3 regions of the Bacillus sp. DTU_2020_1000418_1_SI_GHA_SEK_038 genome follow, and region 3 is predicted to be linked to each of the others. Evidence: riboswitches for the same ligand, from Rfam matches in the RefSeq annotation. Region 3 holds a riboswitch; each other region holds the start of a gene.

Region 1 (10,533 bases), 540 kb from region 3:
AAATTAAAGAAAAAATGCATCAGAAATGGAAAGATGGCAAATATATGGCTTATTTTCAGGCATTTACGAATACACATGCACCCGTAGAGGTATTAAGGGAGATGTACGAAAAAGTTTTACAGCTTGATGATGTTGTAGGGCTTTCAATCGCTACAAGACCTGACTGTCTTCCTGATAATGTTGTTGAATATTTGGCAGAACTCAATCAAAGAACTTATTTATGGGTTGAGCTAGGTTTGCAAACTGTTCATGAAAGAACTGGATTGCTAATCAATCGTGCTCATGATTATCAATGCTATGTGGATGGGGTCAACAAGCTTCGTAAACATGGAATTCGCGTTTGTTCTCATATCATTAATGGACTTCCTTTGGAAACACCAGAAATGATGATGGAAACTGCTAGAGAGGTCGCGAAGCTAGATGTTCAAGGAATCAAAATCCACCTTCTTCACCTTCTAAAAGGAACACCTATGGTGAAGCAGTATGAAAAAGGAATGCTTGAATTTTTATCATTTGACCAATATGTTAGCTTAGTCTGTGACCAACTAGAAATTCTGCCTCCCGAAATGATTATTCATCGAATTACAGGGGATGGACCTATAGAGCTGATGATTGGACCGATGTGGAGTGTTAACAAATGGGAGGTTCTAAACTCTATTGATGCTGAACTAAAAAGACGGAACAGCTGGCAAGGGAAATTTTATACAGCGGGCAGTGTGGAGGTAAAACCATGAAGCTAGATGGAGTTTTACCTTTTGCGAGGCTGCTGCTTGAAAAAGCGGTTGGTTCCGGTGACTTTGCAGTCGATGCAACATTAGGTAATGGGCATGATACATTATTTTTGGCAAAATTAGTTGAAGATTTCGGTCATGTATTTGGATTTGATATTCAAGAAGAAGCAATTATCAGCACAAAAAAACGGATAGAAGACCAGCAACTTTCTGACCGTGTTACTTTATTTCATAAAGGTCATGAACATATATTATCCAGTATACCTGGGGAGAACTACGGGAAAATTAAAGGCGCCATTTTTAATTTAGGTTATTTGCCAGGCGGTGATAAGACAATTGTTACTGTCCCAGATACAACCATTTCCGCGATTGAGCAGCTTCTTGAAATTATGGCCCCTGAAGGGATTATTGTGATTGTCGTTTACCATGGGCATGAAGAAGGTGCAATAGAACGTGAAGCACTCCTTCAATTTGTAAAACACCTAGATCAGAAAAAGGCTCATGTTCTTCAGTATCAATTTATTAATCAGAAGAATAACCCTCCATTTATTGTGGCAATTGAAAAGAGATGACAGCAACAAATTTAGATTGATGTAAAAAACCTGCATAATTGCAGGTTTTTTTCACAAACTAGCTTTAATTTACTTTATAAATGCCCTCATAAGACTTGCTGGCTTCCATTTTTGCATAGTACGATAAGCTCGACCATTCAAATAGAAGAAAAAGCTGATCATCCCGCCAGTTTTAATCATCCCTCGAGCTAGTTTTTTTACATTTTGCTGCTTTCGGACCTTTTCATCTGATAAATAAATCCCTAGCAGTCCACGGTTAATCAATTGATGAAATCGTTTATGAGGCAGCTGTTCTGTATGCTTGTCTGCCTCTTGAACAAAATACTTCAGCCTGTCAAAAAGCTTCTCTTCACTTTCATAATAAAAGCAAAAGTTCAAATCTCCGCCAGCACGATCCTCTTCCTGGTCAATAAAGTAATCCAATAATATATGCAAACCTTGTATGTAAGGAAAATAGCCATTCCGAATATTTTCTGCGTCTGCCAGCTTAAAATCATCTCTCATGGCATAAGATACAAGGCAGAAAATACCTAATGTTGATCCAGAGCAGGCTGAAAACTCATACCACTCCATCTCTGGTATTTGTTCCTTGTTTTCATCAAACCAGCCTTGAAGCCGTGGTACGCGTTCCTCCACTTTTACATGTTTATGAATCTGCAAGTCACAATAATACCGGCATAATTCTATTAAATGACCGCTGATTTCTTCATAATTACTTAATTCAGCCAAAACTTCTCTGCAGGCTGCAGCAAGGTCAGCTAAGTAATTTCCATCTTCCTGTTCTTCTCTAAATCGGTAATAATTTTTCGGTGCAGCATCGACCATTAAAGAATCAATCATTGATTCATGTAAGGCTCCAAAATCTTTTGGATCTAGTGATGTACTTCGATCACATAAATTATCCAAATAATCACTGATTGTTTGATAAGCAACTATAAATTTAATCGCTTTTTCATATTTTTCTTTTGCCATTAACGCCATAATGGCGCCGCCTTCACAATGAAAGGTTTTATGTTTTATGCTTGCTAATGCTTGTTTTCTAAGCTCTGGATTAGGAATTTCTTCAGCTCTCTTCTGCCAATAATCCAATTCCTTATGAGCTATTGGCAAGACCTTACGATAAACATTTGACATTAGACTGATAGGCATAGATGGAACACCCATAGGTAAAACTCACTCCTTAGAAAAGCGAAAGCGCTGTAGCTAGACACTAAACGATATAGCCTATAGCCTTTAACTGGCTATAAACGAAATCCTTCGCATACTCAAATACTTCTTCCCTCTCAGGCTCATTAAATATTTCATGATAGCACTTAGGCCATTCTTTAAATCGTTTTTCTGAGAAGGGTGCAAGGTTGAACCAGTCGCTAACTGTCTTCTTATTAACAATTAGATCCTCCCCTCCTTGCATTACAAGCAGTGGGATATCTTGAATTTTATCAAGATTTTCAAAACCTAGCTTAACCGCATGTATAAGTTCACGATACCATCTGATTGACACTCTTGTCACATATAAAGTGTCATTCGCATCGGCATCACGAACATCAATATTCCTTGTCGCCATATCTACTGTAAGTCCGGAATTTAATCGCAGACTTGGAACAGTTTTATTTAAAAGAAATGAAAATACATTAAGTATTTTGTTAGGCATCTTTACCAAGCCCAAGCAAGGGGATGACAGGATCACTCCGGCTAATTTCAATCTCTCTTCCTGCAAAAGTCGAATAGAGATTAAGCCGCCCATGCTATGACCCAATAGAAATACAGGTAAATCGAATTGGTACGCTGCCTGTATCCAATCCTTCACTTCATGTAAATATTCATCAAATGTATCAATATGACCTCGCCGTGATCTAGTAGTCATCCCTTGGCCTGGAAGATCTCCCATAATGACATGAAAGCCTGATAAACGCCACATTTCAATAAGCCAGCCGTAGCGGCGATGATGCTCCATCGCTCCATGAACCATCACTACGACACCTTTAGCCTCTCCCTCAGCTTCCCATTTCCACATCATATATCCTCCTAAACCTTATGTTGAAAACGAAATCGTTAGTATAAATTATAGCCTAGAAACATTTTTTCATCATTAAATTAAGCGTAGGTTACCACTAAAGAAGATTGTAGCCTTCTATGGTAAAATTACGTTATAAAACATTTCAAGGAGAATCAAACATGATCTATCCATATAAAGATAAACAACCCAAAATAGCTGACTCAGTTTTCATTGCAGACTTTGCTACCGTTACAGGCGATGTAGAAATCGGGGATGAATCCAGTGTGTGGTTCAATACGGTTATAAGAGGGGATGTCGCCCCTACTATTATCGGTAAAAAGGTTAATATTCAAGATAATTCAGTATTGCACCAGAGCCCTAACAATCCTCTAATTCTTGAAGATGAGGTGACAGTAGGACACCAAGTTATTTTACATAGCTGCATTATTCGGCGAAAAGCATTAATTGGCATGGGCTCGATTATTCTTGATCAGGCTGAAATTGGTGAAGGAGCCTTTATCGGTGCAGGCAGTCTTGTTCCACAAGGTAAAAAAATTCCACCTAATACACTTGCCTTTGGCCGTCCAGCTAAAGTAATTCGGGAATTGACTCCAGAAGATATTCAAGATATGGAAAGAATAAGCAGAGAATACGCTGAAAAAGCCCAGTATTATAAATCACTTCAGAAATAATTAAGATATTTTTTAACATGTCCTTTTACTGATAACTTATTCTTTCCTATAGTTTATATACCCATCGGCAGGAGCGTATTCATTGAACTTAGTTCATTTTCATACTTTTTTTCAATAAATACGGCATACCATAACATAAACATTAATACCGTCCAAAGCTTTCTGCTGTTATCGTATTGATCCTTATAATGGCCATCAAGAAGCCTATAAAAATAATCTTTGTGAAATAAATGATCTGTATCGCTTTCACGAATTATTGTTCTCGTCCAATCATACATTTCACTCTTTAACCAAAATCTGATCGGAACAGGAAAGCCCAATTTTTTTCGGTCTAAGACATGAGCTGGTACAATTCCTTCCACTGCTTTTCGCAAAATATACTTAGTTGTTCCATTGGCGATATTTAAACTGCTCGGTATTTGAGAGGCAATCTCAAATACCTCTTTATCTAGAAACGGGGCCCGCAAATCTAATAAATGGGCCTCAGTCATTTTATGTGCTTTTAATAAAATATCTCCCCTTAGCCAAGTATGGATATCGATGTACTGCATCTTGTTAATCGCATCATATAAAGCACTCTCTTTGTATAGGGGAGCTGTAATATTCGTATAACTTAGGACATCTCTATATTCTCGGAAAAACATACGTTTCTCTGCTTCGGAAAAAATCTTAGCATTCCCAATATATCTTTCTTCCAAGGGGGTAACCCCACGCTCAATAAAGCTTTTTCCCCTAATCCCTTCTGGCAGAAAAAAAGCCAGCGTCCTCAAAACTCTCTTAATAAAATTAGGTATATATTGAAAAAGCCTTAAGGAGTGTGGTTCACGATAAATATTATAGCCGCCGAATAATTCATCAGCTCCCTCTCCTGATAGAACAATCTTTACATGCTTACTTGCCTCCTTAGAAGCAAAGTAAAGCGGAATACAGGCTGGATCTGCAAGCGGATCTTCTAAAGAATAAACAATATTCGGCAACTCCCTAATGAATTCTTCAGGATTAATGATCCTGCTAATATTTTCGATCCCAAGCCTTTCAGCTGTTTTCTCCGCAATGTCAATCTCACTAAATCCTGCTTGCTCAAATCCAACAGAAAATGTTTTTAAGTCTGGATGATATTCCTTTGCGATCGCAGCAATAATAGAGGAATCAATGCCCCCAGAGAGGAAGGACCCAATCGGCGCATCGCTTTGCGTATGCGATTGAATAGACTGATAAAGGGCTCCTTTTATCTCTCGAATAAATTCAGCTTCTTGTTTCAATACTGGATGAAAGGAAGCTTTCCAATAGCAAATAATCTCCATCGGGGTATCGATTTTCTTTATAAAATAATGCCCAGGCTCAAGCTTTCGGATCTCATCTGTCATCGTATCTGGCTCCGGGACAAACTGATAGGTTAAATATTGCTGTAAAGCATCTTTATTCAATACTTCAATTTGAATAATTTCTAAAATGCTTTTCTTTTCAGTGGAAAAGTATATCCCTTCAACTCCTTCATAATAGTAAAAAGGTTTAATCCCAAAAGGATCTCTGGCACCAAACAGAACCTTATCCTGATCATCCCAAATAACAAGAGCATACAATCCACGGAGCTTTTCCACTATTTTTGCTTTTAATTGTCTGTATAAGATTAATAATATCTCCTGAACAGAATTTGCACATTCAGAAAGTTCACCTTTAAGCTCATTTATATTAGTAATTTCTCCAGTAAATACAATCCAATATCGGTCATGTTGATAGGGACAAGGTTTCTCATCACACCTTAAATAATGGAAAATAACATGCTCACCGTCATAAAAACTTGATTCACTTTTCAAGGTATCTACATTGTCATTTTTTCGTTTTACAAATCCACTAAAGCCGCTCATTCATTTATCACCCATTTACACTTTTTTAGATGATGAGTGCTAATTTATTAGTTTATTGATTAGAGAAATAGAGGAAGGTGTTTGTAAGGAATGGGGAAGAATAGAAATTTAAAATCATCTTTAACATAAGACGAATAAAAAAAGCGGAAGTTACATCAAAAATGTAGCTTCCGCTCTATTAATATTATTTTAAAGCCTCTGCACGTAATGCATCTGCTTTATCTGTACGCTCCCAAGGAAGATCGATATCGGTGCGTCCGAAATGACCGTAAGCAGCAGTTTGCTTATAAATAGGACGGCGCAGGTTTAGCATATTAATAATGCCAGCTGGACGAAGATCAAAGTTTTTGCGAACTAAGTCAACTAACACGTCTTCTTCTACTTTACCTGTTCCGAAAGTATCAATTGAAATAGATACCGGCTGTGCTACTCCGATTGCATAAGCAAGCTGAACTTCAACTTTATCAGCTAGACCCGCAGCAACGATGTTTTTTGCCACATAACGAGCGGCATAAGCAGCGGAACGGTCAACCTTTGTAGGATCCTTTCCAGAGAATGCTCCACCGCCGTGACGAGCGTATCCACCGTAAGTATCAACAATAATTTTGCGGCCAGTTAAGCCAGCATCCCCTTGTGGTCCGCCAATTACGAAACGGCCTGTAGGGTTGATAAAGTATTTTGTATTCTCATCAATTAGTTCTTTAGGAACAACTGGATTGATGACATGCTCTTTAATATTACGCTGAATTTGCTCTAAGCTAATTTCAGGATGATGTTGAGTAGAAATAACAATGGTGTCAATGCGTACAGGCTTGTTATTTTCATCATATTCTACAGTTACTTGTGTTTTTCCGTCTGGACGAAGGTAAGGAAGGATTTCTTCTTTACGAACTTCAGTTAAACGGCGAGCTAATTTATGAGATAAGGAAATCGGAAGCGGCATAAGCTCTTTTGTTTCGTTACATGCAAACCCGAACATTAAACCTTGGTCACCTGCACCAATTGCTTCAATTTCTTCATCAGTCATTTGGCCTTCACGAGCTTCTAAAGCTTGGTCAACCCCCATCGCAATATCTGGTGATTGCTCATCAATAGAAGTTAATACCGCACAAGTTTCTGAGTCAAAACCGTATTTGGCACGAGTGTAGCCAATCTCTTTGACAGTTTCACGAACGATTTTTGGAATATCTACATAAGAAGATGTAGTGATTTCTCCTGCAATTAGAACTAAACCTGTTGTAACTGACGTTTCTGCAGCTACACGTGCATTTGCATCCTGTGCTAAAATGGCATCTAAAATGGCATCAGAGATTTGGTCACAAATTTTATCCGGATGACCTTCAGTAACTGATTCAGATGTAAACAAACGACGTTTTGTTGACATGCTGATGTTCCTCCTTTATATAAAAACATTTGATACGGAACTCATTCCCTAAGTAGTATGAAATAAATTTGGAGTTTTTATTATAAAGCGTGCTGGCTTTTCGAAAGCCATTCATCAAATTGCAAAATAAAAAACCTTTTCATCCATGTGAAAAGGTTGAAGCAAATCGATTCGCGCCTTTCACTCTTATCGTTCAAGGAATAAATCCTTGCGTCAGGTTAGCACCTTTGCTAATCAAATTTGCCTTGGCATATTTACGCCAAAAAATCTAAGGCATCCGCCGGAGGCTTAACTTTAATCAACTAAAATAAAGTTAATTCTAATAGCAGGTTGCTGGGCTTCATCGGGCCTGTCCCTCCGCCAGCTCGGGATAAGAGAGTATCCGTTCAAGGATAAATCATAACTTAATATATAAAAAGAAGTCAATAAAATTCTTAATTAATTTTGGTGTTTTTTTTGTGTCCATGTACATCATAAGGAACAACTGCCATTGTCGCATTTTTTCCTTAAAAACTTATGTCTATTCTTAGCTATCCATTTATATATAGGATTACCTGCAAACGACATCCCAGGAAGAAATAAACATAATCCTAATAGGTTTAATGGAGGAGAAAGCAAGAGTATATATCTCACTGCATCAAAGCCTTTACGGACTTTTCCACTGGAAGAAATAATATGAAGCTCTCTTCGTAAGCTGATTTTATCGAACAGTAATGGATGGCCGTTTCTTTCATATTCCTGTAATGAAACCCAGCTAATTTTTTGAAAAAAATCAATTTTTTCAAAAAATCGTTTAGATTCCTTGCATAAACTGCATGTTTCATCGTATAATGCAATCGTTTTCACCTAACACCACCCCCATCATATAATTATATGTTAGTTTAACATATTTTATCTCTATAAAATTGGTGTGGTACATAACGAGCTTCTGCATTAATCGAAGTTATTATTGTTCAAACAGAGAAAAATATTTAATGAAAAAAACCACAATTAGTATAGATTAATCATCCAAATGTGTTATACTATTCGTAAATTGAAATGTCTTTCATAAATTTAATGTAAAAGGAAGGTATTCTTCAGATGAACTCTGTTAGCATTCCGAATAAATTAACTGAATTATTAAAGGGAAATAATATTCAAGTACAATTATCTGTTCCGCAGCTTGTGGAAAAGGTATTAAATCGTAAAGAAGGTTCACTCACTTCGACTGGTGCAGTTTGTGCAACTACCGGAAAATATACAGGACGTTCCCCTAAAGATAAATATATTGTTGAAGAAGCTTCTTCGAAAGATAAAGTGGATTGGGGAAATGTCAATCAGCCAATTTCAGAAGAGGCATTTTCTAGCCTATATGATAAGGTAATAACCTATTTAAAAGAGAAAGATGAAGTTTTTGTATTTAAAGGATTCGCCGGTGCTGACAAAAAACATCGCCTTCCCATTCAAGTTATTAATGAATATGCTTGGCATAATTTATTTGCTCATCAGCTTTTCATTCGCCCAACAGATGAGGATTTATTAGATCATCAGGCAGAATTCACAGTTATTTCCGCTCCAAATTTTAAGGCGGACCCAGCTGTAGATGGCACAAATTCTGAAACATTCATTATTGTTTCCTTCGAACGCCGTACCGTATTAATTGGCGGAACAGAATATGCTGGCGAAATTAAAAAGTCTATATTCTCTGTTATGAACTATTTATTGCCAGAAAACGGAATATTACCAATGCACTGCTCTGCAAACGTTGGTCTAGAAGGAGATGTAGCACTATTCTTCGGACTTTCAGGAACTGGTAAAACAACATTATCTGCTGACCCTAATCGCCGTCTTATCGGTGATGACGAGCACGGGTGGTCTCCTAATGGCGTATTCAATATTGAAGGTGGATGCTATGCAAAAACCATTGGGTTAACTCGCGAGAAAGAACCGCAAATTTTTGATGCAATCCGTTTCGGTTCTGTGCTTGAAAATGTTGTAATTAACAGCGAATCTCGTGTTGCTGATTATGATGACAACACCCTAACTGAAAATACTCGTGCTGCATACCCGCTGCAAGCAATCGATAATATCGTTGACCCGAGCATTGCTGGTCATCCGAATACAATTGTATTTTTAACAGCTGATGCATTTGGCGTATTGCCTCCAATCGCTAAATTATCAAAAGAGCAAGCGATGTACCACTTCCTAAGCGGATATACGTCAAAGCTTGCTGGTACAGAGCGCGGAATTACTTCACCACAAGCAACATTCTCAACATGCTTTGGTTCACCATTCCTTCCGCTTCCTGCAACAGAGTATGCTGAAATGCTTGGCAAGAAAATTGATGAGCATAATGCAAAAGTATTCCTTGTAAATACCGGCTGGACTGGCGGCGAATATGGCGTTGGTAACCGTATGAAGCTTGCTTACACTCGTGCTATGGTACAATCCGCTCTAGAAGGCGAATTAAATAATGTAGAGACGATTAAAGACGAAATCTTCGGTCTTGAAATTCCTTTACATGTTCCAGGTGTTCCTGATGAAGTTCTTCAGCCAAGCAAAACATGGGCTGACCAAGCAGCTTACGATGAAAAAGCAAAGGAATTAGCTTCTAAATTCCGTGAAAACTTCAAAAAATTCTCAAACGTTTCTGCTGAAATCGAAGAACAGGGCGGACCAATTGCTTAATATAGTATAAAAATTAGGGTGTCCCGAGTGGACACCCTTTTTATCGCAAATTAACGGGCGGTAAGACCCCCACTTTTTGAAGTTTCACTTATATTAAGACCTTTCTTGCTGGCTTTTCATCCAATTTGTTAAATCCCTTACAACTCTCCGATTTACAGCTGGTGGAAAAAAATGTGTAAACTCTCGAAAATACCAGCTTTCTACTTCCTTTCCTAATGATCTTAATCTTTTCTCAAGCCTGTAAGCATGTTCAACGGAGACATTATGATCCTGTTCACCGTGAATGATTAATGTCGGGGTCTCAAGCTTTTCCAATTGAAAAAGCGGTGTCCGGGATTCATATCTTTCCGGAAATTTCGTTGGGGTTCCACCAATAACCCTTTTCATCATTCTCCGCAAGTCCTCTCTCTCCACATAGGTTAGGAACATATCACTAACTCCACCCCAGGTAACAAGCGATTTTGTCTCTGGAAATTGAATGGCCGTTAATAAAGCCATAACGCCTCCTCTTGAAAAGCCAAAAATATGTATGTCCTTAATACGCGGATGGGATTGCAATAGTTTGAAAGCTGAAAAGGCGTCCTCTCGATCTTCACCAGCAAAATCTTCATTACCCTCCCCTC
Region 2 (10,533 bases), 330 kb from region 3:
CCCCATCCTGCTACTCCGATTAGAATCATAGGGAACACCTCCTTCAGAAACATATTAGCATATTTTGAGCTAAGACAATTTAGTTTTAAAAAATCCGCTCACCAAATTGGCAAGCGGATTTTCCTATTCATATATTAACCAATTGAACCTTCCATTTCGAACTTAATCAATCTGTTCATTTCAACCGCATATTCCATTGGAAGCTCTTTCGTAAATGGCTCGATGAAGCCCATTACGATCATTTCAGTTGCTTCTTCCTCGGAAATACCGCGGCTCATGAGATAGAATAATTGTTCTTCAGACACTTTAGAAACCTTTGCTTCGTGCTCTAAAGAGATGTTATCGTTCATGATTTCATTGTATGGAATTGTATCAGAAGTTGATTGATTATCCATAATTAACGTATCACACTCGATATTGGCACGTGCGCCATCAGCTTTACGGCCGAATTGAACGATTCCGCGGTATGTTACTTTACCGCCCTGTTTAGAGATCGATTTCGATACGATTGTTGAAGAAGTGTTTGGAGCAAGGTGAATCATTTTTGCTCCTGCGTCTTGGTGCTGACCTTTGCCTGCTAATGCGATGGAAAGTGTCATTCCACGAGCGCCTTCTCCTTTTAAAATAACTGCTGGGTATTTCATCGTTAATTTGGAACCGATATTTCCATCAATCCATTCCATTGTGGCATTCGCTTCACAAACAGCACGCTTTGTCACAAGGTTATACACGTTGTTTGCCCAGTTCTGGATCGTTGTATAGCGGCAATACGCATCCTTCTTAATGATGATTTCTACAACAGCACTGTGAAGAGAGTTTGTTGTATAAACAGGAGCTGTACAGCCCTCTACATAGTGAACATGTGCGCCTTCATCCACAATGATTAAAGTACGCTCAAACTGACCCATGTTTTCAGAGTTGATACGGAAATAAGCCTGTAATGGCGTTTCAACCTTAATTCCTTTAGGAACGTAGATGAAAGATCCGCCTGACCAAACAGCAGAGTTTAGAGCCGCAAACTTATTGTCTGTTGGAGGAATAACCTTCGCCCAATGCTCACGGAAGATGTCTTCATTTTCACGTAAAGCGGAATCCGTATCTTTAAATACGATCCCTTGTGCTACAAGATCTTCCTGCATGTTATGGTAAACAACCTCTGATTCGTATTGAGCAGAAACCCCTGCTAAATACTTTTGTTCCGCTTCTGGAATTCCAAGCTTATCAAACGTTTGCTTGATTTCTTCAGGAACTTCATCCCAAGAACGCTCAGTTTTTTCAGATGGTTTAACATAATACGTAATTTCATCAAAGTTTAATGACGCTAAATCTCCGCCCCATTGCGGCATAGGCATGTTGTAGAAATGCTCTAATGATTTCAAACGGAAGTCAAGCATCCATTGTGGCTCTTCCTTCATTTTTGAAATTTCTTCAACAATTTCTTTCGTCAAACCGCGTTTTGATCGGAAAATGGAAACGTCTTTGTCGGCAAAACCATATTTATAATCGCCGATTTCAGGCATCTTTTTTGCCATCGTCGTATTCCTCCATTCATTGCAATAGGAGAGGTAGATTCCCCTATTACAAATATATTTTAAGCCCAAGACATCTTGTTTAATAGCTATTTCAATTCTCTTTTAGGCCTTTTTCCATGGCCTTCCACGCTAAGGTTGCACATTTAATTCGTGCCGGAAATTTGGCAACACCCTGCAACGCTTCGATATCCCCGAGGTCTAAATCAACATCATATTCTTTTCCCTGCATAATATGTGAGAAAACCTCTGAAAGCTTCAATGCATCATCAATATTTAAGCCTTTTATTGCTTGAGTCATCATGGAAGCAGAAGACATGGAAATCGAGCAGCCTTCCCCTTCAAATTTTGCATCCACTACTTTTCCCTCATCTAACTTTAACGTTAACTGAATTCGGTCCCCGCATGTCGGGTTATTCATATTAATCGTTAGGCTATCATCTTCTAGGATCCCTCTATTACGGGGATTTTTGTAATGGTCCATGATTACTTGTCTGTATAGAGTATCTAAATTATTAGAAGACATCGCTGAAATACTCCTTTGTTTTGACAAGCCCTTTAACAAGCTTATCAATCTCTTCTTCTGTATTGTACAGATAGAAGCTTGCTCGCGCTGTCGCCGAAGCTTTCAGCCATTTCATTAGCGGCTGTGCACAATGATGGCCAGCACGGACAGCAATTCCTTCAGCATCCAATACAGTGGCAACGTCATGTGGATGAACATCATCAAGGTTAAAAGTTACAACACCCGTACGCTTCGATACTTCTTTCGGACCGTAAATCGTGATGCCTTCAACCTGTGACATTTTTTCCAATGCATAAGCTGCAAGCTTATGCTCATGAGCCTCAATATGATCTAAACCAATCTCTTGCAGAAAATCAATGGCAGCCCCTAATCCAATTGCTCCAGCGATAATCGGCGTACCGCCTTCGAACTTCCAAGGGAGTTCCTTCCAAGTTGATTCGTATAATCCGACAAAATCAATCATTTCCCCGCCAAATTCAATCGGTTCCATGTTCTCAAGAAATTGTTTTTTGCCATAAAGGACGCCAATACCTGTAGGGCCACACATTTTATGTCCTGATAATGCAAAGAAATCACAATCTAAATCTTGCACATCCACTTTTAAATGTGGTGCACTTTGTGCGCCATCCACAACCATGACTGCCCCATTTTCATGAGCAATTTTCGCAATTTCCTTAACTGGATTCACAACACCAAGTACATTGGAAACATGCATAATCGATACAATCTTCGTATTACTTGTAACGAGCTCTCTCACATCTTCTAGAGAAATCGTTTCATCCTCCTGAAGAGGTATATACTTCAAAATGGCACCTGTATGTTTCGCTACTTGCTGCCAAGGAATGATATTACTATGATGCTCCATATAGGAGATAACAATTTCATCGCCCTCTTTAAGGTTTGCTCTAGCATAGCTTGAAGCAACTAAGTTAAGGGCTGTTGTTGTTCCTCTAGTAAAAATAATTTCTTCCGTTGATTTCGCATTGATAAATTTACGTACCTTTTCTCTAGCACCTTCAAAGCCGTCAGTTGCTCTCGTTCCAAGCGTATGAACGCCTCTGTGTACATTAGAGTTATATTCACGATAATATTTATCTACCGCTTCAATAACCTGAACAGGCTTCTGTGATGTAGCAGCACTGTCCAGATAAACAAGCGGGTTCCCATTGACTTCCTGATGTAATATTGGAAATTGTTTGCGAATATCCTGGATATTCATTATCTTACTTTCCTTTCGATTACTTCCACAAGTTGCTTGCTAACTCCCTCAATCGGAAGTGCATTTACAACCGGTGCAAGGAATCCATGAATGACAAGACGCTCTGCTTCAGCCTTTGGAATTCCGCGGCTCATTAAATAATAGAGTTGAAGCGGATCTACACGTCCGACAGATGCTGCGTGTCCAGCTGTTACATCATCTTCATCGATTAATAAAATTGGGTTCGCATCTCCGCGAGCCTTTTCATTCAGCATAAGAACGCGAGATTCTTGTACTGCATTAGATTTAGATGCACCGTGCTCAATTTTTCCAATTCCGTTAAAGATGGATGTAGCAGAGTCCTTCATCACACCATGCTTTAAGATAAAGCCTTCTGTATTTTTTCCAAAATGAACAATGCTTGTTGTAAAGTTTTGCGTTTGATCTCCTCGACCAACTACAACTGTTTTCGTATCTCCGAATGAACCATCGCCCATTAAGTTTGTTACATTTTCATAGATCGTATTGCTATCATTCATTAATCCAAGAGCCCAATCAATACGAGCATCTCTTCCAGCAACACCACGGCGGTTTACATATCCAGTTAATCCTTTAGCTAGTGTATCAACTGCACCATATTGAACCTTGGCACCAGATTTAGCTAGAACCTCCGTTACGATATTAAATACCCCGCTAGCTGCTTCCATAGTGGATACATAGTTTTCAACATAAGTAACAGAGCTATTATCCTCAGCAACAACAATCACGTGATTGAAAAGAGTTGCCTTTTCATTATCATGAACAAAAACTGCCTGAATTGGTTTGGCAACCTCGACATTTTTTGGCACGTATAGGAAAACTCCGCCATTCACTAAAGCTGCATGTAAAGCAGTCAACTTATGCTCATCTGCTTTAACGCCTTCAGTCATAAAATATTTTTGGAGTAAATCACTATGCTCTCTCGCTGCTGTAAAGATGTCAGTGAAAATAACACCCTTATCCTGCAGTTCTTTTGAAACAGAAATATATGTTGGTCTATTGTTACGCTGAATATATAAATTTTGTTCAGCAGCTTCAAGCTCAATTAATGTTTTCACATCTTCCGGAAGCTCATTTAAAGAAGTGTAGTCTTCACTGCCTACAATATGCTGCTCAAACTGTGTTAAGTTCCAGTTTTTTATACTCGTTTTATCAGGTTTTGGCATTGGCAGATTTTCAGAGTTTTCAAGGGCTTGCAAGCGAAACTCTGTCAGCCATGCTGGTTCACCCATATCTTTTGAGAAGGAGCTTACATACTCCTTACCAAATAATTTTGTTTCTGTCGACATAAAGGATCCTCCTAACAATTACGCTTCTTGGCCAACCGTTTCATCTTCAATACCTAGCTCTTGCTTAATCCAGTCATAACCTTCTGCCTCAAGGCGCTGTGCTAGCTCAGGACCTCCTGATTTTACAATGCGTCCTTGCATCATAACATGTACAAAGTCTGGAGTGATGTAGTTCAGAAGACGTTGGTAGTGTGTAATAATTAAGCAGCCGAAATCTTCTCCACGCATTTTATTGATTCCATTAGAAACAACCTTTAATGCGTCAATATCAAGACCTGAATCGATTTCGTCTAAGATAGCAATCTTAGGCTCTAGCATCATAAGCTGAAGAATTTCATTACGTTTCTTTTCTCCGCCAGAGAATCCTTCATTTAAATAACGCTGTGCCATATCCGGATCCATTTCAAGGAATTCCATTTGGCTGTCCATTTTACGAATGAACTTCATTAAAGAAATTTCATTTCCCTCTTCTTGACGGCTATTAATAGCTGAACGTAAAAAGTCTGCATTCGTCACACCATTAATCTCACTAGGATATTGCATAGCTAAGAATAGGCCTGCACGTGCACGCTCATCTACTTCCATTTCAAGAACATCTTCATCATCTAAAGTAACGCTTCCTTTTGTTACTTCATATTTTGGATGACCCATAATTGCAGAGGAAAGTGTAGATTTACCCGTTCCGTTAGGTCCCATGACAGCGTGGATTTCTCCGCCCTTAATTTCAAGGTTTACCCCTTTTAATATTTCTTTGCCTTCAATCTCAACATGAAGATCATTAATTGTTAATTTAGAACCTGCCATTACAATACCTCCATCAATAAAAGAAGATTTTATCTTACGGCAAAGTGCCGCAACCCTCTATTCTCATTTTATTCTCATTACAATCTTATAACAAATGAAAAGTATTAGCAACTCTTTCAATCAGTTAACACTCTCTAGATGGTGTAAACCTAATACTATTTTTTAAGGTGAAAGAACTACTATTTTTCGATTCCACTTATTAATGTTACCCTTAACCATTATGTTCATGTACAAATGAAATTGCCATGCTTTTTCGCACTTATTTGTAAAAAAAGAGGATCAGCAACAAATACTGACCCCCCTTTTCTTCATTAATATATGTTTTAATCTAAGAATGAATCTTTCTTTCAAAATCTGCGAGCATGCGCTGACTCTTTACATATTCTTCCTGACGCTTTTTTTCAACCTTCAGTCTTACATCGTGTTTTTGGCTATACAATGCATATCCGACTCCATGGGCACCGCGCATTGCTTTCTCCATACAGCTCGTATAATTTAAATGCAGCTGGTTAATAAAAACCAATCCTTTCATCTTTCACGGATTTATAATTCACGTTAAGATTTTACACCGATATTTCCCGAAATACAAAAGGCAAAATCAAGAAATTTTTATCGAAAATAGTTGATAGGCGGCGATTAAAACGCTTACATCCTTTTCATACTTAAAATATTGTGGTCATACGCTTTAATTTTATTATCCGTTCATTTTTTCAAAAATAAGCAATAAAAAAACTCGCCTATCAGCGAGTTTTTTCCAATTACATTTATTATTAGAATGCAGGAACAACTGCACCCTCATATTTCTCAAGAATAAAGTTTTTAATATCCTCAGAGTGAAGGACTTCTAAAAGAGCTTTAATAGCATCAGTATTTTCATCACCATTACGTACAGTAATAATATTTACATATGGGGACTCACTGCCTTCGATAGCAATTGAATCCTCTAATGGATTTAAGCCTGCGTCAATCGCGAAGTTTGAGTTAATGACAACAGCATCACCTTCATTGTTGTTGAAAATTTGCGGTAATAATGAAGGCTCATAATCTGTATCAAATTGAACATTCTTTGGATTTTCAACAATGTCTTCGATTGTAGCTGCAGATTTATCAACGCCTTCTTTTAACTTTAAAAGACCTTCAGCTTCAAGAATAGCAAGGACACGGCCGTGGTCAGCTACTGAGTTACTAATAATAATATGTGCATTTTCAGGAAGTTCACTTAGATCTTTATATTTTTTAGAATAAACACCCATTGGCTCAATATGAACTCCGCCTGCATTAACAAAATCATAGTTATTTTCTTTAATTTGCAGCTCAAGATACGGAATATGCTGGAAGTAGTTTGCATCAATTTCTTTTGATTCTAAAGCTTTGTTAGGTAGAACATAATCCTGGAATGGGATAATTTCTAAATCAAACCCTTTTTCTTTTAAAAGAGGCTTTGCTTCTTCAAGAATTTCAGCATGCGGAACATTGGAAGCTCCAACTTTTAATGTTTTTACTTCTTCTGTTTTCTCGTCTTTCCCTGCATCACTTGCATTGCCGCTGTCTTTTTCTTCATTTTTTGTACCACATGCAGCAAGCACAAGTACTAAAGCAAATGTTAGTAAAAGTGATAACCATGTTTTTTTCATTTTAATCTCCCCTTATCGTTTGTCTAATTTATTTGTTATTAAATCACCAATAAATTGGATGATAAATACAATGATCAAAATAATGATTGTTGCCATAAGCGTTACGTCATTTCTCGTTCTTTGGAAACCTTCCAGATAAGCCAAGTTCCCAAGACCGCCAGCACCGATAACACCAGCCATCGCGGTATAACCTACTAAAGCAATTGCCGTAACGGTAATCCCTGAAACGAGTGCAGGCATCGATTCTGGTAATAGGACCTTAAAGATAATTGTGCTTGTTTTGGCACCCATTGATTTGGCTGCTTCAATAACACCTTTATCAATTTCCCTTAACCCAATTTCTACCATTCTTGCATAAAATGGCGCTGCCCCAATGATTAGTGCAGGTAGTGCCGCATTTTCACCTATCATCGACCCAATTAAGAAAATAGTAAATGGAATTAATAGCACAATTAAGATTAGGAAGGGAATGGATCTAAAAATGTTAACAATAGCACTGATAATTTTATTAATAAAATTATTCTCCCAAATATTGCCCTTCGAAGTTAGAAAAAGTAATAGACCTAGAATAATGCCAAGAATGAAAGTAGCAATGACCGAAATGCTCGTCATATATAATGTTTCTACAGTTGCTTCCCACATCTTATCCCATTTAACATTCGGAAACCATTCACTAAGCATTCGAAATCACCTCCACCCCGACCTGCTTGGCCTTGATGAAATCAATTGCTTTTAAAATTTCAGGCTTCTCCCCATCTAAATGGATAAAAAGTGTTCCATAAGAACCGTTTTGCGTTTGTGATATTTTCCCGTGAAGAATATTAACGGTTATATTAAAATCACGAATTAGATTCGTTATTAACGGCTGCTCAACGGACTTACCAACAAAGCTTAATTGGACAATTTGCCCGTGTGGATATAATTGAGTAATTTGTTCAATCGTTTCCTTCGTTTCATCTGGATCAGACTCTGTTATTTGATGAACGAAGCGCTTTGTAATTTGCTGCTGCGGATTTTTGAACACATCGATAACTGGTCCCAGCTCGACAATTCTTCCCTCTTCCATTACAGCCACGCGATGACAGATTTTACGGATAACCTGCATTTCATGTGTGATGAGCACAATCGTTAAACCTAGACGCTCATTAATATCCACTAATAATTCTAGGATGGAATTAGTTGTTTCTGGATCTAATGCAGATGTGGCTTCGTCACATAACAACACTTTCGGGTTGTTTGCCAATGCTCTGGCAATTCCGACACGCTGTTTTTGCCCTCCGCTCAGCTGAGAGGGATAAGCATCCTCTCTTCCATCGAGACCAACAAGCTTAATGAGTTCATCCACACGTTTTAATCGTTCCTCTTTGGCAACACCCGCAATTTCAAGTGGAAATGCAATATTTTGCCGAACAGTTCTAGACCAAAGCAGGTTGAAATGCTGGAATATCATACTGATATCCTGTCTAGCTTTCCTTAAGTTCTTGCCTTTTATATGTGAAACTTCATTATTAGCTACAACAACATTTCCGCTTGATGGTATTTCAAGTCCATTTAGCATGCGGATTAATGTACTTTTCCCAGCACCGCTATAGCCAATAACACCAAAGATTTCTCCCTCGTTAACTTCTAAATTAACGTTGTCTACTGCGGTGACTTGACCCTGCTTAGAAGCATATATCTTTTGTACATTTTTGATTGAGATCATAATTGCTCACCCTCTCTAAATCCCATTTACAATATCATAATAGATGAATAAAGAGAAATAGTAATGCTATAAAAAAGAAAAATGCCTTTCTGTTATGAGCAGAAAGGCATAATGAATTTATCCTTCCCCTCATCTTCCAAAGCAAATCTGCTTTGTGTGAATTGGCACCATTTCATAAAATGACGGTTGCCGGGTTTCATCGGGCACATCCCTCCACCTCTCTTGATAAGAGCATTACATCTATATTCAATTAACACTTTACTTTAATTAAGCATTCTTATATTCACGATTGATATCGTATCATGGGATAAAGATAGCGTCAACGGTAAAAATTTGGAATTATATATCTTTTTACTCATGAAAAAACCTTAATTAATTATTCTTTTACTAATAGCGAGGCAATCCCTGTTGCTGCCTCAATTGCTTGCTCTAAATCTTCAATAAGGTCCTCAGCATTTTCAATTCCGATTGATAGACGAACTAGATCCTCAGGAACACCTGCAGCCTTCAGCCCTTCTGTATCAAGCTGCTGATGCGTTGTACTTGCCGGGTGAATAACTAAGCTTTTCGCATCGCCAACGTTTGCAACATGTGCCCACAGCTCAAGATTATTAATGAAAGCCGCTCCTGCTTCTCTTCCGCCTTCGATTCCAAATACGACTACAGAACCTGCGCCCTTCGGCAAATACTTATCCGCTAATACTTTATCCGGATGATTGTCACTTCCAGGATACAGGACCCAATTAATAGCTGGATGAGCTTCTAAGTACTCTACTACTTTCTTAGTATTGGCAATATGCTCCTTCATCCGCACATGAAGTGTTTCAAGTCCAAGTGTAAATTGGAAGGCATTTTGCGGGCTTAATGCAGGACCAAAGTCTCTAAGAAGTTGAACTCTAGCTTTAATAATATAGGCAACCGCACCTAATGCCTCACTATACACAAGGTTATTGTAGCTTGGGTCTGGCTGAGTGAATCCAGGGAACTTAGGAGAATTCCAATCGAACTTTCCGCCGTCTACAATGATTCCTCCAGTTGTTGTTCCATTTCCCAGCAGCCATTTTGTAGCGGAGTGGACGACAATATCTGCTCCGTATTCTATCGGTCTGCATAAATATGGAGTCGCGAATGTATTATCAATAATTAGTGGAACCCCATTCTCATGTGAGATTTCCGCTACCTTTTCGATATCTAACACCTTTAAGCTTGGGTTTCCAATCGTTTCAGCAAAGACAGCCTTCGTTTTTTCCGTAATGGCATTTCGGAAGTTTTCAGGATCTTCGGGATCTACAAATTTCACTTTAATGCCGTATTTCGGCAATGTCACAGCAAACAGATTATAAGTTCCCCCGTATAGGTTAGAGGCTGAAACAATTTCATCCCCAGATTCAGCAATATTCAGAATCGCTAGTGTAATGGCGGCCATTCCGCTAGCAACCGCTAAGGCACCAACTCCCCCTTCTAACAGGGCAACTCTTTCTTCAAAGACTGTAGTAGTTGGGTTGTGAATACGAGTATAAATGTACCCAGATTCCTTCAAGCCAAATAAATTAGCTGCATGTTCCGTGTCTTTAAATTGGTAAGCATTGTTTTGGTAAATTGGCACAGCTCTTGCTCCTGTTACAGGATCCGGCTGTAATCCCCCATGTACACCTAATGTTTCAAATCGATAGTTTTTTTGTTTTTCTGACATGTTTCTTCTCTCCTTTTTAATCTGCAATAGTTTGCATTTTTTTGATTTGCTGATTCCTTTTGCTTAAAAGAAGAATTTAAAAAACCCTCTTCGCAAGAAGAGGGTTGATATCATCT
Region 3 (10,533 bases):
ATGAAAATTTAATTTACAAAAATGGAGGGAATTACTTTGAGTTTAACGAGAGACTTTTTTATGATGCTATCCCAAAATAAAGTTCTGAACAGCGGGGCTAAAAGATGGGGATTAAAGCTAGGCGCACAGTCAGTTGTTGCTGGAACGAATATTAAGGAAATGGTAGAAAGCGTCAAGGAATTAAATAAAGTTGGTATTTCTGCAACGATCGACAATCTTGGTGAATTTGTTTTTGAAAAAGCAGAAGCAACTGAGGCAAAGAAACAAATTTTAGGCGTGATTGAGGCCATTCATGAACATCAATTAAATGCTCATATTTCCTTGAAGCCTACCCAGCTTGGCTTGGATATCGAATACGGCTTCTGCTTAGAGAACTTAAGGGAAATCGTTGCAAAAGCATACGAGTATAACATCTTTATTAACTTTGACATGGAGGATTACGGTCATCTGCAGCCATCCTTTGACATAATCGATGAGCTTTCGAAAGAATATGATAATATCGGCACCGTCATTCAAGCGTATTTCTATGAAGCTGAAGATATATTGAAGAAATATGAAAACTTTCGCTTAAGAATCGTAAAAGGCGCTTATAAGGAGCCTGAAAACTTAGCCTATCAAAACAAAAACGATATAGACCAAAACTATATCAAGTTAATTGAATATCACTTGCTGAATGGCAAATTCACATCGATTGCCACGCATGACCATCGTGTTATCGATCATGTGAAGAGTTTTGCGAAAAAGAATCAGATTCCACAGGAGAAATTTGAATTTCAAATGCTGTATGGTTTCAGAAAGGATTTACAGCTTAAACTTGCAAAAGAAGGCTATAATTTCTGCACATATGTCCCATTCGGAAATGATTGGTATGGCTATTTCATGCGCCGCTTAGCGGAACGCCCACAAAATCTCAATCTCGTTGCCAAACAGATGTTTACTAAAAAAACAAATACACTCATTGGACTTGGAGCTGGCGCCTTTTTATTAGGAAGGTTAAGTAAAAAATGAATGGTATGAAAATTTGGATGACTGAAATGTTATAATTCTACTATAATATTTTTTAATAGAGTGGATGGTCGATCTCCATCCCTCCTTATTAATAGTCATCCTCGATTTATATATTAAGGAGGAAAATCAATGGAAAAGAAGGTATCATTTTCACAAGTAATCGCAATTGGCTTCATGCTCTTCGCTATGTTCCTAGGTGCTGGAAACGTAATATTCGCTCCAATGGTAGGCCAACAGGCAGGAACAAATATATGGATTGCCATGGGAGGATTTTTAATTACAGGTGTTGGTTTGGTTTTACTCGCAATCATAGCTTTAACCCGCGGAGGAGGAACAGTTGAAAAACTTTCAGGAAGAGTTCACCCCGTGTTCGCTACGATATTCTCAATTTTACTATTTTTATCGCTTGGGCCGATTTATGTCATCCCGAGAACAACTTCTGTCGTCTATGAAATCGCTATCAAACCGTTAGTCCAAACGAACTCAAACGGCAGTCTTTATTTGTTTATTTTCTCTGCCGTATTTATTTTTCTAACGATTCTGCTATCATGGAATACAACAAAATTTGTCGACCGTCTTGGGAAAATAATCACTCCAATTTTTGCAATATTGTTATTATTACTAATTGGAAAGTCAATTTTTACACCAATGGGAAGTATTGGACAACCTCAAGGAGAGTATATTCAAAGCGTTGATGCGTTTTTGAAAGGGTTTATACAAGGATACTACACAATGGACGTTCTCGCTGCATTTGTATTTGGGGGAATTTTCATTAAATCAATCAGTTCCTTAGGGATAAAGTCTGAAAAGGAAGTATCGAAGCTATTTATTAAGGCAGGTATGGTCACCATTATCGGCTTGGTCGGACTACAAATCTCAATGGCATGGATCGGTGCTTCAAGTGTTGATGCTATTGGATTTAAGGAAAACGGAGGCGAAGTATTAGCACAAGGCTCAAAAGTTTTATTCGGGCAGATCGGAATTTATATCATCGGAACTATTATATTCTTAACTGGGGTCACAACAAATGTAGCCTGTTTAGCAGCTGTTTCCGAATATTTCGAAAGAATTGTTCCTTCTATTTCTTATAAAAAGTGGCTAATTCTCTTTTCCATTTTAAGCTTAATCATTACAAACTTTGGTCTCAACAAAATTTTGACAATGGCATCACCTATTTTACTATTACTCTATCCTTTAGCCATTGCTTTAATCGTTTTAATCTTTACAAATAATTTGTTTAAAGGTCATCAATCCGTTTATATTGGAACAATGATCGGCGTTGGGTTTGTTGCCATTCTTGATGCTCTAAAGGATGGCATTATTGCACCGGAAGCTATTAACAATATCTTCGGATTCATCCCCTTATTTGAAAATGGCGCCGGCTGGATTATCACAGGCCTTATCGGATTTGTAATCGGCTTGATTGTAGCTAAATCGAGGAAAGAAACTGACGCGATGATTGAGATGGCTAGTTAGGACCTCATTTATTTTTATCGATAGAGTACCTCCTTCTGTTATGAAGGGGGTTTTCTTATCGACAGGAACATGAAATATACTATTGGTGACGAGTGGGATGATCGCATTTTTATAGGCTCTTGCAGCATTATCAACTATCAAGCTTAGATTTTTATATGGTCATCCAAAACGATAAGTGAAACATGACTGTGAAATAAGATTATTCGAGAGGTGATAGACACGTAGAGATTATGAGGATTTTCATAGCTGGTGTTGATGCTTAAAACCTTTTATATAGCAAGTTCTCCTATCCTTTGAAAAAGAATAGTACACTTTATATTTATCGACTAGAATCCTATAGTTTCCTTGCCATTCGGGCTCATTCGCTGGCGTAGACTCCATAATCGAAAGTATTTTATTTTGAATATTAATCAACAATCTTTTTTTATAATCTTTTGTCTCAATAGAACTAAAATAGGGGCTATTTATTCGAGCGAAGCTGCTCCTTGCTTCTGCTGTCCATTTCAATTCCACTTAAATATCACCCTTCTCAATTGCTTCCAATAACTCATCTGAGGAATAAAGTCTCCCATTCAATATATCTTTATCTGCTCTTTCAAGCATATCTTTTAGCTCAATGTCTGTTTCAATATCCGATAAAATCGTATCTTCTTTTAATCTTTGTATAACAAAAACTTCCCCTTCAACATCTATTACTGCTTTCGACTTTTTATTTAGTATTTTTTTTATGATTACAGCTTCAATACCCTCAATTTTTTTTGCCATTGAAATCCCTCCTTTTATTAACCTATTATACACGGAAAAAAAAGATATTCTACAAATCATATTCGATTGCCAAACCAATTAAAGTATTGACGTTGCTCCATTTAATCTATATGATTATAAATAATTTCATAATTGCTAATCTTCTTATCAAGAGAGGTGGAGGGACTGACCCTGCGAAGCCTCGGCAACCAGCATTCGCATGCACGGTGCCAATTTCAGAGGAATGATCACATTCCGAAGATGAGAAGGTGGAACGGATTTTGTAATTTCATTCTTGCTCCCCTTCTGTCTTTATATGCAGAGGGGGTTTTTTATTTTTTCACCTGTGGGGTTGCCCGCTCACCAGTTAACAAATCGAAAAACAATAACAGGAGGAATGAATACATGTCAGCCATTCATATTGCATTATTAGGATACGGCACTGTTGGGAAGGGTGTCTATCAGACCGTAAAATCACATCAGAAGAAGCTCCAAGCCCTTTTTGGAAAAGAAGTGAAGATTGTTGGAATTCTTGTGAAAAATATTAATAAACACACTAATCCGGATGAAGATGTTCTTTTAACAGACGATTTCGAAAAAATCATTACACTAGAGCAGCTTGATGTTGTGATTGATGCCATTGTTGGAAAAGAGCCATGCTTTTCCTACTTGCAGCAGGCGATTAAACGGGGCTGTCATGTCATTACGGCGAACAAGGAAATGTTTGCCCATCATGGCGGGCAATTAAAACATTTAGCAAGTGAATATGGTGTTTCACTCGGCTTTGAAGCAACGGTCGCTGGCGGGATTCCTGTGATCCAAACACTAAAGCAATTGCTAAATGTCAACAACATCGAAAAAGTCCAGGGTATTCTTAACGGCACATCTAATTTTATTTTGACAAAGATGAGAGAAGAAAACTTACCATTTGCATCAGCATTGAAGCTGGCTCAGGAAAAAGGCTATGCCGAAGCGGATCCGACAAATGATGTAGACGGCTATGACGCCTTCTACAAAGCGGTGATCTTAAGTGAGCTTGCATTTGGGGAGGCGCCGAACTGGGATGAGTCGATCAGAGAGGGAATTCGGGGAATCACACCCGAACAAATTGAAGTTTTTTCATCATTAGGCTTTCGGTTTAAGCATGTCGCTTCGATTGAACGGACTGCTAGTGGAATTCTATGCACCGTAAAGCCTGTGCTTGTGAATGAACAGCATCCCTTTTACCATGTGGAAGGTGTCCAAAATGCTGTTTCCATTAATGGGGATATTGTTGGGAATATTAGCCTACAAGGCCCGGGAGCAGGAATGCTTCCAACAGCAAGCGCGATGATCGAGGACTTGGCACATATTCATACAAAAAGCGTAACTCGGCCATATACCGAACAAAACCTAGAAGGAAATGAGGCTTCTACTCTTTCTTTTTGGGCAATCGGTGGGGATGTAAATGCCACGACTCTGCCAACCCCTATACAAGTGATTGAAAGAATTCATCCGAACGTGCTAATCGTCCGGGCACCAGAGGAGACCATGTATGCTATTCATTTGCCGAATGTACATGTCTATCAAATTCTGGGAGAGGTGGCGTTTAGGGAAGTGGTTTTGAGTTAGCAATAGATGAATTTTGAATGAAAAACAGGAGGAAAAAAGTTTATTCATTTCCTCCTTAAATTTTTTCTTGTTTAGTGAGATGAAATAACACTTTGACAGAGGAGTTGAAAGTTTGTCAGCCAATCACAGCAGGTTGTTGGGAATGGAAGCCAAGTACGAACATACATATTAATCAAACGTTTTAATTAAAGTGCCTACAGCCCTTGTGCGGCAAGCGTTTGAGGCTGTTTAATCAAGCGTTTGATTAACACCCTTCCCCAGGATTTTGGGAATGGGAAACCAATACGAACATACATATTAATCAAACGTCTAATTAAAGTGCCTACAGCCCTTGTGCGGCAAGCGTTTTCGGCTGTTTAATCAATCGTTTGATTAAGAACATTTTTATCTTTATAAAATAAGAGACTACTCAAAGGAAGTAGTTTCGATTATATAGGGAAAAATTAATAAACATATAGAATAGATACAAGTTTGTAAAATAATAATTGAAGACTTTGTATTTGTGTAGTGAGAGAAATTAATGCGGACATTGTGAATCCGTTATTTTCATTAAATGGCGCTAATTGAAGGGCTAAGCGGACACCGAGTGCGTTATTTACGAAAAAACATAAGGAAACCGGTGCTTTTTTAGCGAATAACGGAACCTATGTCCTCAAGCATACAGTATTAGCCCCTTTTACCGCATATAACGGAACTGCTGTCCGCCAAGCTCAGATAGACAAGGAGATTTATTTCAGGTGCCTTATTTTTATTCGATGTTAATGCTAAAAAAATAAGGCCAAATCAGTATCCGATTTGGCCATCTAATTAGTATGCGATTTACAAAGTTCCCCAACAAAATCTTTTCAAAGAGTGACTATCCCTGTACCCTACCTACTCCAGCTTAAATTTAGCCACTGCCTTTTGAAGCTCGTCACTCAGTTCTGTCAATTGTTCTGCTGATTCGGCTACGGACTGAATGGCTGTGACCTGCTCGTCCGTTGAGGCACTGACTTCTTCACAGGCGGCCGCTGATTGCTCAGCCATCGCAGCCATTGAATGAATACTGTTTAGAACGTCCGCTTTCCCTACGGCAATATGGTCCATTTCATCATGAACTTGGAAAATCGACTGCCTTAATTTCTCGACAATTTCCGAAATAGAATGGAAGCTTGACTCTGTTGTGTTGACGGCATCTGCCTGCTGGGAGAAGTTTTCCTTCGTTTTGTTCATGGATTCAACAGCAAGAAGTGCTCCACTCTGGATGGTTGTAATCGTCTGTTTCACTTCATCTGTTGCCACTACCGATTGTTCAGCTAGCTTTCTAACCTCCTCAGCAACAACAGCAAATCCCTTGCCATGTTCACCCGCTCGTGCGGCTTCAATGCTAGCATTTAATGCAAGCAGGTTTGTTTGAGAGCTAATGTCGGTAATCGTTTTAATCACGAGCTCAATTTGTTGAATTTTTTCCTCAAGATCATGAATGACTTCTTCCATTGAATCAAGGTATTTATGTGATTCAGTAAATGAACCCTTTAAATGATTTACTTGGTGAATACCCGACTGATTCATTTCATCCGCTTTTTCTGCTAGATTAGTCATGTCTGTGGCATGTGCACTAATTTCATTAATTTTATTACTTAAATGTTCGGATAATTGATTAGCCGCCTCCGCCTCTTGTGCCGCAGTTGTGGCACCCTTGGCTACTTCAGTAATGGCCGCCGCAATTTCCTCACTGGATGCATTCGTTTCCTCTGATATGGCACTTAAGCTTTCGGCCGATTCCTTCACATTATTCACTGAGTAGTTCACGAACATTAATACCGATTTCATGTTGCCTAACATATGATTGAACTGCGAACTTAATTCACCAATCTCATCATTTGTCGTAACGGCTGCTGATACGGTTAAATCCCCATTAGCCATTCGATTGACAGCTTGTTTTAAAGAAATAATTGGCTTCGTAATTCTTGACGCCACAAAGTATGTAACAGCGCTAGCAATCAACAAAGCGACTAACGAGATAATAAAAATATTCATTCTAATCTGTTTTGCACTTACTAACAGATCATCGTATGTAAAGGCGGCTCCTATTTTCCAAGATGTACTTGGAATTGTATTATAAACTAACAGCTTGTTTTCACCTTCATCACTATATGAAGAAACACCAGCAGCTTCGTTGTACATCTTTTTAATATAAGGCTGGTCCATTAAGTTTTCACCTTGTTTTTCCGGGTGGACAATGGCTACGCCCTCCTTAGAAAAAACAAATGAATATCCGTTATAGCCAATTTTAGCCTCTTCAACTATTTTTGTAATAGCTGTCAATTTCATATCTAGGCCAATCACGCCAACAATGCCGCCACCTTTTTCAATGGCATAGGATGACGTGACTACAAGCTCCTTCGTAGCTGAATCAATATATGGCTCACTCCAAACGGCTTGACCCGGATTTTCTACCGCGAGTTTATACCAGCCCTTTGAGGTCGGATCAAAATCATCCCCTAAATCAGCCTTAGGCATAATCTGCAAGTCTTTCTTTGGAGTTGCTACGTAAATAGAAGTTACATCTTTATATTTATCTAAAAAGTTATGTAAATTTCTGTCTAATTCATTTTCAGCATCTATTTTTTCCGCTGTTCCGGACAGTTCCATATAATCCTCCACTTCCCTTGAATCAGCCACAAATTTCATGCCCAATTCATGTTGGCTCATAGCCAGTTGAAGGGAGTGTGCCATTTCGGCAACAATACTATTTGTTTGCTCAACTACACTTTTTTCTATTGAACTTTTTGTTTGATGATCAACAAAAACACTAACAGCCAACACTGTCAAAGCTAAAAGAATGACAAAAAGAGCAATCAACTTCCCCTTTATAGATTTAAACATAACTACTGACTCCCCCTGATATAATAAATTTTACCTTTTACACTTTACCACATAAAACCCACTTTACTTTTAATTAAGATAGTTAACATTTTTCAAAAAATTGATAAGGGATGCGTCCGGTGGATTGGAGATTGGGTGAAAAAACTATAGAGGGATTAGAAGTAATTTCGATAGTAGGGAGAAAACTTTAAAAACAATAAATTACAGTAATGCGGACATTAGGACCGTTATTTTCATTAAATGTCCCTAATTTGGGGGCTAAGCGGACACGGAGTACGTTATTTATGAAAAACACTTAAAAATCACAGCTATTTTACAAAATAGCGGATTCTATGACCGCAAACATAAGGAATTAGCCCGTTTTATCACAAATAGCGGCACTGGTGTCCGCCAGGCCTGATCTCAGTGGATTGAACTTTGTCCAACAGCCCTTTCTTTAACCAATAAGGTCAAGGAATCAAACCAACCTTGACCTATCAATTCACAAGCTCCTTTTATTAACCAAGCGGATACCTCAGCATCGGTTTTGAATCTTTCTTTTGAATTTCTACATTTTGAGGACGTCTAGGAAAGGATCCCTTCCCTTCGTCAGGGCCTGTTATGGTATTTCGCACGTCAAGCTGATTCCCTGTTACCTCAATTGGTCTTTCATCCATTCGGAATTCCTCCTTAGTTGTGTTACTGCATTTTTAGTATTCCATTGGCAACAGGAATTAGTACATGGATTGAAAAGGAGATTATCTTGAAGAAATGAATGTGGACATCAGGTTCGTTATTTTCATTAAATGCCCCAATTTCAGGGGCTAAGCGGACACAGAATGCGCTATTTACGAAAAAACACAAAGAAATCACTGCTTTTTTACAAAATAGCGTCACCTATGTCCGCAAACATAAGGAATTAACCCATTTTGTCACATATAACGGCGCTGGTGTCCGCCAGGTTCGGATAGATAAGATTAGAAATCGCGGCTTTCTGTAACGAAGGCGTCTTCTCCTAATTTAAATCTTTTCCCATTGAATTTTTGCTATTTCTAGTTTGATTCAACCTCTGAACACTAGGCCAAATCCCAACAAGGAAAAAGCACACTCCCGCCAAAAATGAAGCAAATATCCAGAAATTCATCCCAAAGCCAATTAATTGGTGTGCCCCTTCAAAATAAGTAACCTCTGGCGTATTGATGTACGAAGACATAATAGCAGCCGTTATATGTTTCGAAGCGTACAAAAACGCGGCAATAGCTATGAAAAAGCAGCCTACAGCCGCAAAAGGCTTGTTCATGATTTCACCTCTTTTTCTCTATTTATATAGCTCTTTATAGGCAATCACCTTTAATGCCAGGATTTCTTCGTCTGTTAATTTCCCCTGAATCTCCTGAAGGATTTCTTCTTTTGAAATGGTCCCTTCTTGCACTTGTACTCGAATATCATTCAGTTCAGAGATGCCAACTTTTTTAATGAGAACCTTTGTAGCCTCTTGTTTTGTCGTAAAAGGCAATTTGCTGCTGTCAGCCGTTTCAGCCTCTTCTATGAAGGACTTTAAATCAGGATCACTTTCAATTGTCTTCTTAATCTCCTCTATTTCCCCACTGTTCTCAAGCTCAGAGGAAATAGTCGACACGAGTTCATCCGAAGCCACTTTAGTACCAAAATGATAAACACCATAGCCTATGGCCCCTAGCAAAATAACCGTTATCATTAAAAATTTTAAAAATCTCATTTTCTTACACTCCTTTTGGGGGAAGATACCCCTCACTTTAGTGGGCACCATTTATAATACTAAACAAAAGTCACTTTGCTTTGAAAGTGACTTTTGTTCCCATTATACGTTATATTAGGTAAAATCGGCGAAAAAGTGATGTGCCTAACCACTTTCAGTTAATCCGCTCCGCCTTCCCCGAAATGATACTTTTTATAGGAAACCTCGTCATTGAACCTTTCATAATTACCATTTGAGACGCCTCCTTATCAAAACGCGTTCAATTATCATAAACTATTTCCTTTTACCACCGAAATGCAATATTAAGTTTTAGCTTACAAAATCACCTTTTTACCCATTTTCGTTATTTCTCGAATATCCCTCTTTGTTATTATGGTAATAGCGAAACAGAATTTGAAAAATGGACTGCAAAACGTACGAAATAACATGTAATATCTCAAAAATATCATTTATTAAAACAATCACTGGAGAGTCAATGATGAGTAAAAAAAGAAAAACCAAACACAAGAAAAGGAAGCAAACAGAGGACTTTGGAACCTGTTCATTTTACTGCAAACCTTGCAATTACACATTTGAGATCGCGTGGCAAACGATATGGGACATACAAGAAATGACCCATGGCTATGTGGGCTTCCATACGACCGATACGTATATTTCCTGTCCGAAGTGTGAAAGAATAATCGATGAGAATGATGAAGTGGATCCTTTTAATGATGACCCTTTATTTAAGTAGTCCTCACCTGCTGTCTTTTTTTAATTAGCGATGGCACACATTCGTTAGAACAAACGTAATAGCAGAGCCTGTCTAGAAAATAAGATTTTGGGCAGGTTTAGATTAATTGATTAGAACCTGTCCAGTAAACTAGCTTTTTTGGACAGGTTTTGATGAATCCCCAAAAAACTAGCCTAGTAAACTCCCATTTTAGATAAGATTTAATCGGGGTTGAAAGGTTTATCACCCAATTGAACAATAGTAATTAGCGATCAAACTTTACGGTTGAGCTGAATTCATTTGTATGCCAAATTATGCCGCATGGAGACATCTTCAGTCCGGAGACTAAGAACCATTCATTGTGAAGTTTCATCAGATCGCAATTAAATGAGGTGGT

The links. Region 3 has a riboswitch for S-adenosylmethionine ahead of RRV45_RS20060 (homoserine dehydrogenase). Riboswitches for the same ligand answer to the same signal wherever they lie in the genome.
Region 1: linked by a shared signal. The riboswitch ahead of metK (methionine adenosyltransferase) and the one ahead of RRV45_RS20060 (homoserine dehydrogenase) in region 3 are both predicted to bind S-adenosylmethionine.
Region 2: linked by a shared signal. The riboswitch ahead of RRV45_RS18550 (methionine ABC transporter ATP-binding protein) and the one ahead of RRV45_RS20060 (homoserine dehydrogenase) in region 3 are both predicted to bind S-adenosylmethionine.

What each region holds. Positions count from the first base shown of each region.
Region 1 covers NZ_CP135435.1:3,485,583-3,496,115, forward strand. Annotated here, with positions in the region: gene RRV45_RS17395 (TIGR01212 family radical SAM protein) at 1-734, shown strand, start outside; gene RRV45_RS17400 (tRNA (mnm(5)s(2)U34)-methyltransferase) at 731-1,303, shown strand; gene RRV45_RS17405 (tetraprenyl-beta-curcumene synthase family protein) at 1,373-2,467, opposite strand; gene RRV45_RS17410 (alpha/beta hydrolase) at 2,514-3,317, opposite strand; gene RRV45_RS17415 (gamma carbonic anhydrase) at 3,479-3,991, shown strand; gene asnB (asparagine synthase (glutamine-hydrolyzing)) at 4,045-5,859, opposite strand; gene metK (methionine adenosyltransferase) at 6,044-7,243, opposite strand; SAM riboswitch class I at 7,427-7,620, opposite strand; gene RRV45_RS17430 (thiol-disulfide oxidoreductase DCC family protein) at 7,715-8,089, opposite strand; gene pckA (phosphoenolpyruvate carboxykinase (ATP)) at 8,324-9,910, shown strand; gene RRV45_RS17440 (alpha/beta hydrolase family protein) at 10,004-10,533, opposite strand, start outside.
Region 2 covers NZ_CP135435.1:3,701,336-3,711,868, forward strand. Annotated here, with positions in the region: gene RRV45_RS18505 (DUF72 domain-containing protein) at 1-29, opposite strand, end outside; gene sufB (Fe-S cluster assembly protein SufB) at 135-1,532, opposite strand; gene sufU (Fe-S cluster assembly sulfur transfer protein SufU) at 1,624-2,055, opposite strand; gene RRV45_RS18520 (cysteine desulfurase) at 2,045-3,274, opposite strand; gene sufD (Fe-S cluster assembly protein SufD) at 3,274-4,581, opposite strand; gene sufC (Fe-S cluster assembly ATPase SufC) at 4,600-5,385, opposite strand; gene RRV45_RS18535 (hypothetical protein) at 5,714-5,908, opposite strand; gene RRV45_RS18540 (MetQ/NlpA family ABC transporter substrate-binding protein) at 6,156-7,019, opposite strand; gene RRV45_RS18545 (methionine ABC transporter permease) at 7,032-7,700, opposite strand; gene RRV45_RS18550 (methionine ABC transporter ATP-binding protein) at 7,693-8,724, opposite strand; SAM riboswitch class I at 8,851-8,956, opposite strand; gene RRV45_RS18555 (O-acetylhomoserine aminocarboxypropyltransferase/cysteine synthase family protein) at 9,101-10,417, opposite strand.
Region 3 covers NZ_CP135435.1:4,028,475-4,039,007, forward strand. Annotated here, with positions in the region: gene RRV45_RS20045 (proline dehydrogenase family protein) at 61-1,008, shown strand; gene brnQ (branched-chain amino acid transport system II carrier protein) at 1,138-2,484, shown strand; gene RRV45_RS20055 (hypothetical protein) at 2,998-3,249, opposite strand; SAM riboswitch class I at 3,391-3,496, shown strand; gene RRV45_RS20060 (homoserine dehydrogenase) at 3,634-4,839, shown strand; gene RRV45_RS22145 (methyl-accepting chemotaxis protein) at 5,713-6,663, opposite strand; partial or broken gene RRV45_RS22150 (cache domain-containing protein) at 6,661-7,707, opposite strand; gene RRV45_RS20070 (hypothetical protein) at 8,205-8,363, opposite strand; gene RRV45_RS20075 (hypothetical protein) at 8,462-8,686, shown strand; gene RRV45_RS20080 (hypothetical protein) at 8,702-8,986, opposite strand; gene RRV45_RS20085 (hypothetical protein) at 9,005-9,424, opposite strand; gene RRV45_RS20090 (hypothetical protein) at 9,900-10,157, shown strand.